Regions from separate parts of the Pseudohongiella sp. SYSU M77423 genome, predicted to be linked through region 2. Evidence: predicted binding sites of a transcription regulator. Region 2 holds the regulator's gene; each other region holds the start of a gene.
What was found. Region 2 encodes sigma-54, which starts transcription at its own class of promoters, with help from an activator protein. Its sites were predicted from a motif close to ANTGGCATNNANNTTGCTNT; they were not measured.
Positions count from the first base shown of each region.

Region 1: flgB (flagellar basal body rod protein FlgB) is a predicted target of sigma-54. The motif match lies at 1,461-1,480, and genes of this name have one in related genera.
Region 3: flhA (flagellar biosynthesis protein FlhA) is a predicted target of sigma-54. The motif match lies at 1,460-1,479, and genes of this name have one in related genera.

Region 1 covers NZ_JARYTH010000006.1:147,532-150,662, forward strand. The annotation lists gene QGM61_RS13670 (chemotaxis protein CheV) at 1-462, shown strand, start outside; gene QGM61_RS13675 (CheR family methyltransferase) at 469-1,314, shown strand; gene flgB (flagellar basal body rod protein FlgB) at 1,523-1,921, shown strand; gene flgC (flagellar basal body rod protein FlgC) at 1,924-2,364, shown strand; gene QGM61_RS13690 (flagellar hook assembly protein FlgD) at 2,372-3,052, shown strand; gene QGM61_RS13695 (flagellar hook-basal body complex protein) at 3,083-3,131, shown strand, end outside.
Region 2 covers NZ_JARYTH010000005.1:184,944-188,074, reverse strand. The annotation lists gene rapZ (RNase adapter RapZ) at 1-568, opposite strand, end outside; gene ptsN (PTS IIA-like nitrogen regulatory protein PtsN) at 616-1,083, opposite strand; gene QGM61_RS12340 (RNA polymerase factor sigma-54) at 1,166-2,716, opposite strand; gene lptB (LPS export ABC transporter ATP-binding protein) at 2,847-3,131, opposite strand, start outside.
Region 3 covers NZ_JARYTH010000002.1:54,568-57,698, reverse strand. The annotation lists gene flhA (flagellar biosynthesis protein FlhA) at 1-1,307, opposite strand, end outside; gene flhB (flagellar biosynthesis protein FlhB) at 1,504-2,679, opposite strand; gene fliR (flagellar biosynthetic protein FliR) at 2,695-3,131, opposite strand, start outside.

The DNA.
Region 1 (3,131 bases), on a different contig from region 2:
CCTGCCACCGTGGGTCTTAGCGATGCCCTGATTGACAGTGGCAAACGCGGAACCGAACTGAATACGGTGCTTATTGTTGATGATTCCAGCGTTGCCCGCGCGCAGATCCGCAAATGCTGCGAAGCGCTGGGTCTGCAGACGGTAGTACTCAATGATGGCAAGCAGGCGCTTAATCATCTGCGTGGTCTGATCAACGAGGGGATCAATCCCATTGATAAGTACATCCTGGTTATTTCCGATATCGAGATGCCGGAGATGGATGGCTACACGCTGACGGCCTCAATCAAGAACCATCCGGACATGGGCAAACTGCATGTCATGTTGCATACATCACTCAGTGGTGTGTTTAACCAGGCCATGGTGGAAAAGGTAGGCGCCGACGATTTTCTGGCTAAATTCCACCCGGATGAGCTTGCCAAGCGAGTTCTGAAGCAACTGGAGCTGCGCCAGCCAGCCGCCTGACACACGATGACGCACGAGTCACCACAGTTCAGTGATGCCGACTACCAGGCTTTCAGGACCTTTCTCAGTCAGGCCTGCGGCATCGTGCTGGGCGAAAACAAACAGTACCTGGTAGCCAACCGCATGCGCCGCATCATGGAGCAGCATGGTTTCGCCAATCTGACTTCGCTGGTGTCACGCATCCATCAGGGTACTGTGCCGCATCTCAAAGAGGCGGTTATCGATGCGATGACCACCAACGAAACCTTCTGGTTTCGCGACATCGCCCCATTTGACACACTTCGGGATGTCATTCTGCCGCGGCTGCTGCTTGAAGAGAAGCGTCCCAGTCTGCGCATCTGGTCGGCCGCGTGCTCGTCCGGGCAGGAGCCGTATTCAATCAGCATGATCATTGATGAATTCAAGGCAAGGAATCCGGGTGCACTGATGCGCGAGCCCGAAATTATCGCTACTGATATCTCCATGACCGTGCTGAACAGTGCCCGCCTGGCCGAATACGACGGTTTGAGTGTCAGTCGTGGATTGAGCGAGGCGCGTCGGCGGCAGTTCTTTGATGAGCTGGCGGGCGGGCGGTACAAATTGAAGGATTCGATTCGACAGCGCGTCTCCTTCAAACAACTCAATCTGCAGGATAACTATGCGGGCCTGGGGCGCTTTGACATCATTTTCTGTCGCAACGTGCTTATCTATTTCGCGGCTGACTTCAAGGCCGACATCCTGCGGCGTATGCATGGGTCGCTGAATCCCAACTCCTATCTTATGCTCGGTGCTTCCGAATCGCTGCCAGGTGCTCTGAACGGTCTCTACACGATGGAACGTGTCAGCACCAATACCAGCGTTTACCGTAGTTGATCGTCACTCAGTGATTTAATTCACCAACTCCTCGATTTCCTCTTCCTGGCCGACATCTTGCCGCCAACCGGCAAAGCTGTTGGGCAATGTTTTGCCGTTACTTCGGCAATAATGATTTAAGTGTCTGTAATAATTAAAAAATAATCTCTGGCACGGGATTTGCTCACACTAGCTCCAGAAAAGCCAAATGCAATCAGTGGAGCGACCCATGGCCATCAATTTTTCAAATGCCCTCGGCATGCACGAACAGGCGCTTACCTTGCGCAGCCAGCGTACGGCGCTGCTTGCCAATAACATAGCCAATGCCAACACGCCCGGATACAAAGCGCGTGACATGGATTTTTCCGCACTTCTGGCCGAAGCCAGTGGCGCCGGACGCAGTGTAGACATTACCCGCACTCACAGCCGCCACATCAGTGGGCTGCCCGCCATGGCTTCTGCTGAGCAGATGTACCGCGTTCCATCACAGCCTTCACTGGACGGCAACACCGTTGATGAGCAGGTCGAAAATGCGGCATTCGCCCGCAACGCTCTGGAGCACCAGGCTTCATTCCAGTTTTTGAACAGTAAATTCACCGGGCTGCAGAAAGCCCTGAAAGGAGAATAAGCATGAATCTGACGCAGGTGTTTGATATCGCCGGCTCAGGCATGAGCGCGCAGTCGCTGCGACTGAACACAACGGCCAGCAACATGGCCAATGCCAACAGCGCCGCCAGCAGTGCCGACCAGACCTATCGGGCGCGCCATGCCGTTTTTGCACCGATGATGACTGCCGCCATGCAGGACCCGTTTGGTCCGATGAACAGTCAGCAGGCAGCTGTCGGTGTTCGTGTCGCGGGTGTGGTCGAAGACGCCCGTCCGCTGCAGGCCCGCCACGAGCCCGGTCACCCGATGGCCAACGAAGACGGCTATGTCTACTACCCCAATGTAGACATCGTTGAGGAGATGACCAACATGATCTCCTCCTCGCGCTCCTTCCAGCTTAACGTTGAAGTGATGTCAGCCGCGCGCACGATGATGCAGCGAGTGATGACACTGGGTCAGGCATAAGGAGACGATGATGGAAATCAACGGCGCAGGCGGCAATGCACTCAGTAAAATCCTGTCGGACTATGGTAATCAGGAAGAAAAGAAAACCAAAAACGAAATGGGCCGCGACGAGTTTCTGCGACTGCTGATAGCGCAGCTGGAGAATCAGGATCCTACCAACCCCCAGGATAATGGCGAATTTATTTCCCAGCTGGCGCAATTTTCCTCTCTGGAAGAAGCCCAGAAGATGACACAGAGTTTCGAGCAGTTCTCGTCTGCTTTCCAGTCCGCCCAGCACCTGCAGGCAACGTCGCTGGTGGGTCGTCCTGTGCATGTCAAAACAAACACGACGCAGTTGGGTGAAAGCGGGGCGATCAGTGTGTTGGCTGACTTCGATGGCGGCGCTCAGTCGGCGACATTACGTGTCTACGATGCCAGCGGCAAAGTTGTTGATCAGTTCGGTCTGGGCGAGCAGACCGATGGCCGTCAGGAGTTTTTCTGGACGGGCACAGATGCGAATGACGAGCGTTATCCGCCTGGCAAATACAGCTTTGAACTAAGTGTCAGCCGAAACGGCATAACAGAGCAGGTGCCCACCTATCTGAGTGCCAACGTCAACAGTGTCACGATAGAAAAATCCGGTTCACTGACATTGAACCTGGCCGGTGTCGGCCCTGTGTCGATGTCTGAAATTTTGCAAATCAACTAAACGAAAAGTAATTAATCAGCGAGGTGTCAGATGAGCTTTATTATCGGTTTGAGTGCGCTTAACGCGGCACAACAGGAAA
Region 2 (3,131 bases):
GGCACCTGGCGTCAAATACAAAGTCGGCATCAATCGGCACACCATTCTTGAAGCCAAATGATTCAAACATCACGGACAGCGATGAATCCTTTTTTTCGAGAATTCGTGAACGAACGACTTCACGCAGCTGATGTACCGACATTGTACTGGTGTCGATCGACAGCCCGGCCATAGCGGAAATGGGCTCCAGCAATTCGCGCTCCTGAATGATGGCCTCGCGCAATCCAACCGTGTTGCTGGTAAGCGGGTGACGCCGGCGGCTTTCGCTGAATCGCTTGATCAGCGTCGGGCTGTTGGCATCAAGGAAAATGATTTCAATATTGAGCGCCGACAGCTGCAGCTCGTGCAGGATCTGCGGGACGTTCTTCAGGTCTTCAGGAATATTGCGCGCGTCAATACTGACAGCAACGCGGGGCAGTTCGGGTGTGTCGCGGCAAATGCGCGACACAAATGCCTGTAGCAGGCTGGCAGGCAGGTTATCAATACAGTAATAACCATGATCCTCGAGCATATTGAGGGCGGTACTTTTTCCCGAGCCGGAGCGACCACTGATAATCAAGAGTTTCACGACGTCTCACAGCCTGCTTCAATGAATCGTTGGGTCAACTGTCAGGCTTAAGCCTGTTGTTCCTGATCAAATCGTACGGCGATGTCGTACAGTTCCTGATTGCTGCGAGCGCCCCGCAGAGCCTGACAGAATTCATCCTGATGGAACAGGCGTGCCAGTGCGCTAAGCACGCGCAGATGTTCATCGGTTTCCTCGGCCGGCACGATCAGTACAAAAAGCAGATCGACCTGTTGTGAATCGACGGCATCGAAATCGATGCCCTCATCCAGCTTTACCAGGGTACCGGTGATTGTTGTGCATTCGGAAACGCGACAGTGGGGAATGGCAATACCATTGCCAATACCGGTGCTGCCCAACTGCTCACGTGCCAGCAATGCGGTGTAGATAGCGTCAGCCGACAGGTTGGGCGTGGTTTCTGCGATGGTTTCACTGATCGTGGTCAGAAATCGTTTCTTACTGACACCCGGCAGGTTGCACAGGGCGCGTTCCGGGGTAAGTATGCTGCTTAATTGCATTGCTGTGTCCTGTTTTCCAGAGCCGCCATTCTAGTGCCTTGGGCAGGCGCTGGCAACGTGCGCCGAGCGGACTGGCAAGGTGTCAGACCAGCCGCTTGCGTTCATTGGAAGGGGGGATGGACAGGGATTCGCGATATTTGGCGATTGTCCGGCGGGCGACATTAATGCCCTGGTCTTCCAGCAACTGAGTGATTTTGCTGTCGCTGAGTGGTTTGCGCGGGTTTTCGCCAGCAACCAGCTTTTTGATCAGTGCGCGTATCGCGGTTGATGAGCATTCGCCTCCGCCAGCGGTACTGACGTGACTGGAGAAAAAGTACTTGAGCTCGAATATCCCGCGCGGCGTGTGCATGTATTTTTGAGTGGTTACCCGGGAGATGGTTGATTCATGCATCTCTACTGCTTCGGCAATGTCATGCAGGACCAGCGGTTTCATGGCCTCTTCGCCCTGCTCCAGGAAACCCTGCTGATGCTCGACAATGCGCGAGGCTACTTTCAGCAGTGTCTCGTTACGACTTTGCAGGCTCTTGAGGAACCAGCGTGCCTCCTGCAGGTTGTCGCGCAGATAGTTGTTGTCGGAGCTGTTATCGGAACGTTTGACCAGCGCTGCGTAATCGGCGTTGATACGCAGCTTGGGCGCTGTTTCCGGATTGAGCTCGACACGCCAGCGCCCGCTGCGGGTGTCTTTGCTGACAATCACATCAGGGATAACGTAGGTGGCGCTGGATGGTGCGATATCGGCGCCCGGACGTGGATTAAGTTTTTCGATGATGGCAATCGCATCGCGCAGCTCCGGCTCTTTCAAGCGTGTGAGCCGCATGATCTGGGCGTAGTCCCGATTGCCCAACAGGGCCAGGTAGTCCCGCACCAGTATCTTGGCGTGCCGCACGGGATCGGTCTCGAGTTCGGACGGGACCTGATTTAACTGGATCAAAAGGCATTCCGACAGGTCGCGGTAGGCGACCCCCACCGGGTCGAACTGCTGAATGCGATGCAATACGGCGAGTACCTCATCCTCTTCCAGCTCTTCGATATCATCCATCAGGCCTTCGTGAATGGCCTCAACGCTCAGCGACAGCTGGCCGTTGGCATCAATGGCATCAATGATTGCCATGCCAATCAGCCGGTCGGTATCCGACATGTTGGTAAGGTTCAATTGCCAGTTGAGGTGGTCCTGCAGAGTTTCTGAGGCGGAGTCACGTGATTCGAAATCATCCGTGTCTGCCATCGGGCTGCCCGTGGAGTAGGTGGTCTGGTAAATATCATCCCAGTTGGTATCCACAGAAAGCTGCTCGGGAATGTGTTCCTCCCAGCCGGCTTCGCCAGTATCGCTGTCGGTATTGGAAGGTGTGGCCGCAGTGACCTCGTCGAAGGCGTTCTGGCGCTCCTCGTAGGTGCGTGAGTCGGTTGCTTCATCAGCACCATTGGCCTTATCAGTGTTATCGCTGTTCTCGTAACTATCGCTGCTATCGCTGTCGGGAGACTCATCTACCTCCAGCATTGGATTTGATTCCAGTGCCTCGTGAATCTCGTTCTGAAGGTCAAGCGTCGACAGTTGCAGCAGGCGAATTGCCTGTTGCAGCTGGGGGGTCATGGTCAGCTGTTGACCGAGTTTGAGCTGGAGCGAAATCTTCATGACATCAGGCGCATCGCTAGAACGGGTTCGGTCTCGTGAATTACTGGGCCAGATGTGGGCCGGTTAATTAAAGCAAACATCATGCCGATATTGAGTGGGATTTTCAAGATTTTGTCACGACATTTGATGGTCAGATCTGGAAATTCTTGCCCAGGTACACATCGCGCACACGCTGGTTGGCAAGTATCTGTTGGGCGTCACCCTCGGCAATAATGCCACCATCGCTGACAATATAAGCTTTCTCACAGATGTCCAGCGTTTCACGAACGTTGTGGTCAGTCAACAGCACACCGATGCCACGATCCTTCAGGTGTTGAATAATGGACTTGATGTCACTGACCGATATGGGGTCAACACCGGCAAATGGCTCATCCAGCAGGATGAAGCGTGGGTCGGTAGCCAGCGCCCGGGCAAT
Region 3 (3,131 bases), on a different contig from region 2:
GCGCCGCCGATATTGACGCCCATCAGGTTGATACGATATTCGTTCGGCTGCAGATCCAGGTTGTCGCGAATATGCACAGACGGCACCAGGAAACCCAGCTCCTGCGACAGCTTTTTGCGAATTCCCTTGATGCGGGCGAGCAATTGTCCGCCCTGGCTTTTATCGACCATGGGAATCAGGCGATAACCCACTTCCAGACCTACTATATCCACAGGCGTGACATCGCCCCAGCCAAGCTCCTGGGGTTCCGCGGCCTGTGCCTGCTTCTTCTCCTGATCGGCTTTCTCGACGGCCTTCTGTTCCGCGGTCGGCTGCAGCGCGCGCTGACCTTTCATATAGATAAACACTGCACCACAGGCGGCCGCCAGGGCCAGCGACAGGAAGGCAAAATGCGGCATGCCCGGCACGATACCCATGACAAACAGAATGGCAGCGGCAATACCCAGCGCGCGCGGTGTCGCGAACATCTGCCCGACGACCTGGGCGCCCATCATTTCGGAGTTGTTGTTGCGGGTTACCATGATGGCAGCTGCGGTGGACAGCACCAGTGCCGGAATCTGAGCCACCAGACCGTCACCGATAGTCAGCAGTGCATAGCGCTCGGCTGCCGTGGCAAAATCCAGGCCGTGTTGCATCATGCCGATTGCCAGACCGCCCACGATGTTGATCACAAGAATCAGAATGCCGGCGATAGCGTCGCCTTTAACAAACTTGCTGGCACCGTCCATTGCACCGTAAAAGTCGGCTTCCTGGGTAATGTCCTGACGACGCACCCGGGCCTGCTCCTGGTCAATGATGCCAGCATTCAGGTCAGCATCAACGGCCATCTGTTTGCCGGGCATCGCATCCAGGGTGAAACGCGCGCTTACCTCGGCGATTCGGCCCGCACCCTTGGTCACAACCACAAAGTTGATGATGATCAGAATCATGAACACGATCAGACCAACCGCGTAGTTGCCACCGATCACAACCTCACCAAAGGACTCGATGACCTTACCGGCTGACGCGCCTCCCTCGTGACCATTCAGCAGTACCACACGTGTGGAGGCAACGTTGAGCGCCAGGCGCAGCAGTGTGGAAACCAGCAGAATGGTCGGGAACACCGCGAAGTCCAGTGGACGCATCGCGTAGACGGCCACACACAGCACAACCAGTGCGATGGTGATGTTGAAGGTGAAGAAAACGTCCAGCAAAAACGGCGGAATCGGCAGCGTCATCATCGCCAGGATGACCAGCAGCAACACCGGGATACCCAGGTTGCCGTCGGTAAAACTGCGCGCGTTTGACATCAACGTGCCGCGATTCATGTTATTGCCGATATTCATCATCGCTGTTGCGAAGTTCCTGTGACGGATAACTGTCACTTACCAGTATCCGCGGTCGAATTATTGACGCTTTTCTGAGCCAGCACCGCCAAACCAGGGGTTTGTCTGGCGCTGATCAGCTATTACACAGGGGTATCGCAAGAGTCGTGCCAGTATAGGCACCAGCTTCAGATCAATATCAGTTCGGCGCGTCCGGGTCAGGCGTTATGCCGTCACGGCGCAACTCTTCAGGTACAGTCAACTTCGTCAGATCAACTGCTTTGGGCTTGGGACCGCTGCCACGTGCGTGCTGCCGCAGCTGGAAGACATAGGCAAGCACTTGCGCAACGGCCTTGTACAGACCTTCAGGTATCTCATCTTCAAGCTTGGTGTTGTAGTAGATGGCTCGCGCCAGGACCGGCGCCTCGACAATGGGGATCTTGTTCTCTGTCGCCACTTCTCGGATACGCAGTGCCATATGATCAATACCCTTGGCCACCAGTGTCGGGGCACCCTGCCCTCCGCCCTGCTGATATTTCAGAGCCACCGCGTAGTGTTGCGGGTTGGTGATGACCACGTCTGCCTGTGGCAGCTCCTTGAACATCTTGTTCTGTGACATCTGGTACTGCAGCTGACGTATACGCTGCTTCACCTCAGGCTTGCCCTCGGTGTCCTTCATCTCGTCCTTGACCTGCTGGTGCGTCATCCGCAGCTTCTGGGTATGCGAGTGAATCTGAAACGGTATATCCACCATGGTGATCAGAATCATCGCGCAGGACATTGCCAGCACAGACCAGCCGATGATGCCTAGAGCATGCGCGATCGCAGGCACAGTAGGCTCCTGCTGAATGGCCATGATGCTGTCCATATTCATGAAAAACAGCAACAGGGCAATGCCGGCCACCACAAGTACTTTGGCGGCGGCCTTGGCCAGCTCAACCAGAGCCTTGGGACCAAACATGCGCTTGAGACCGGACATCGGGTTCATCCGGCTGGCCTTGGGCATCACCGCCTTGAAGGTAAAGTTCCAGCCGCCAAGCCCAATCGGCCCAAGAAACGCGGCCAGCAACAGCAGTGAAAAAACCGGTAACAAGAGCCGCAGCCCCTCCATGATTGACACATCAAGAAAACGCAGCATCGCGGTGGTGTCAAAAATGGATTCGCGTGGCACATCGAAGTTGTAGTTCATCATATCGATGACGGACTGTCCCATGGAACCACCAAACACCAGCATGCCGCCCACCCCAGTCAGCAGAATGGCCATGGTATTCAGCTCCCGCGAACGGACGGTGTCGCCTTCTTCTCGAGCCTTTTCAAGTTGTTTCGGGGTGGGGTCCTGGGTTTTTTCTGCCGAGGAGTCCTGTTCTTCAGCCATACAGTACCTCCTGCGTCAGATGGGCTGCATCAGCGCCCGCATGCGAATGAAAGCCTCGGCAAAAATTGCCTCGGTGGCGTCGAGAAAATATGACATACACAACCAGATCACAAACAGACCAAACATCAGCGCAATGGGAAAACCCAGTGCAAAAATGTTCATCTGAGGTGCTGCTCGCGTCATGATGCCGAATGCAAAATTGGTCATCAGCAGGGCTGTCAATGCTGGCAGCGCCAACAGCAGCGCGCTGGAAAATGCCCAGCTGATGGTGCTGATCAGTTGATAATACACACTTGTGTCCAGACCTGAACTGGACACCGGGATCAACTCAAAGCTCTCAACCAGAATTTCTATCATCACCAGATGTCCGTCGAAACTGACAAACAGAATCGTGACAAACATCATGTAAAACGTACTTAGAATCGCAACGTTGATGCCATTGGCCGGATCCA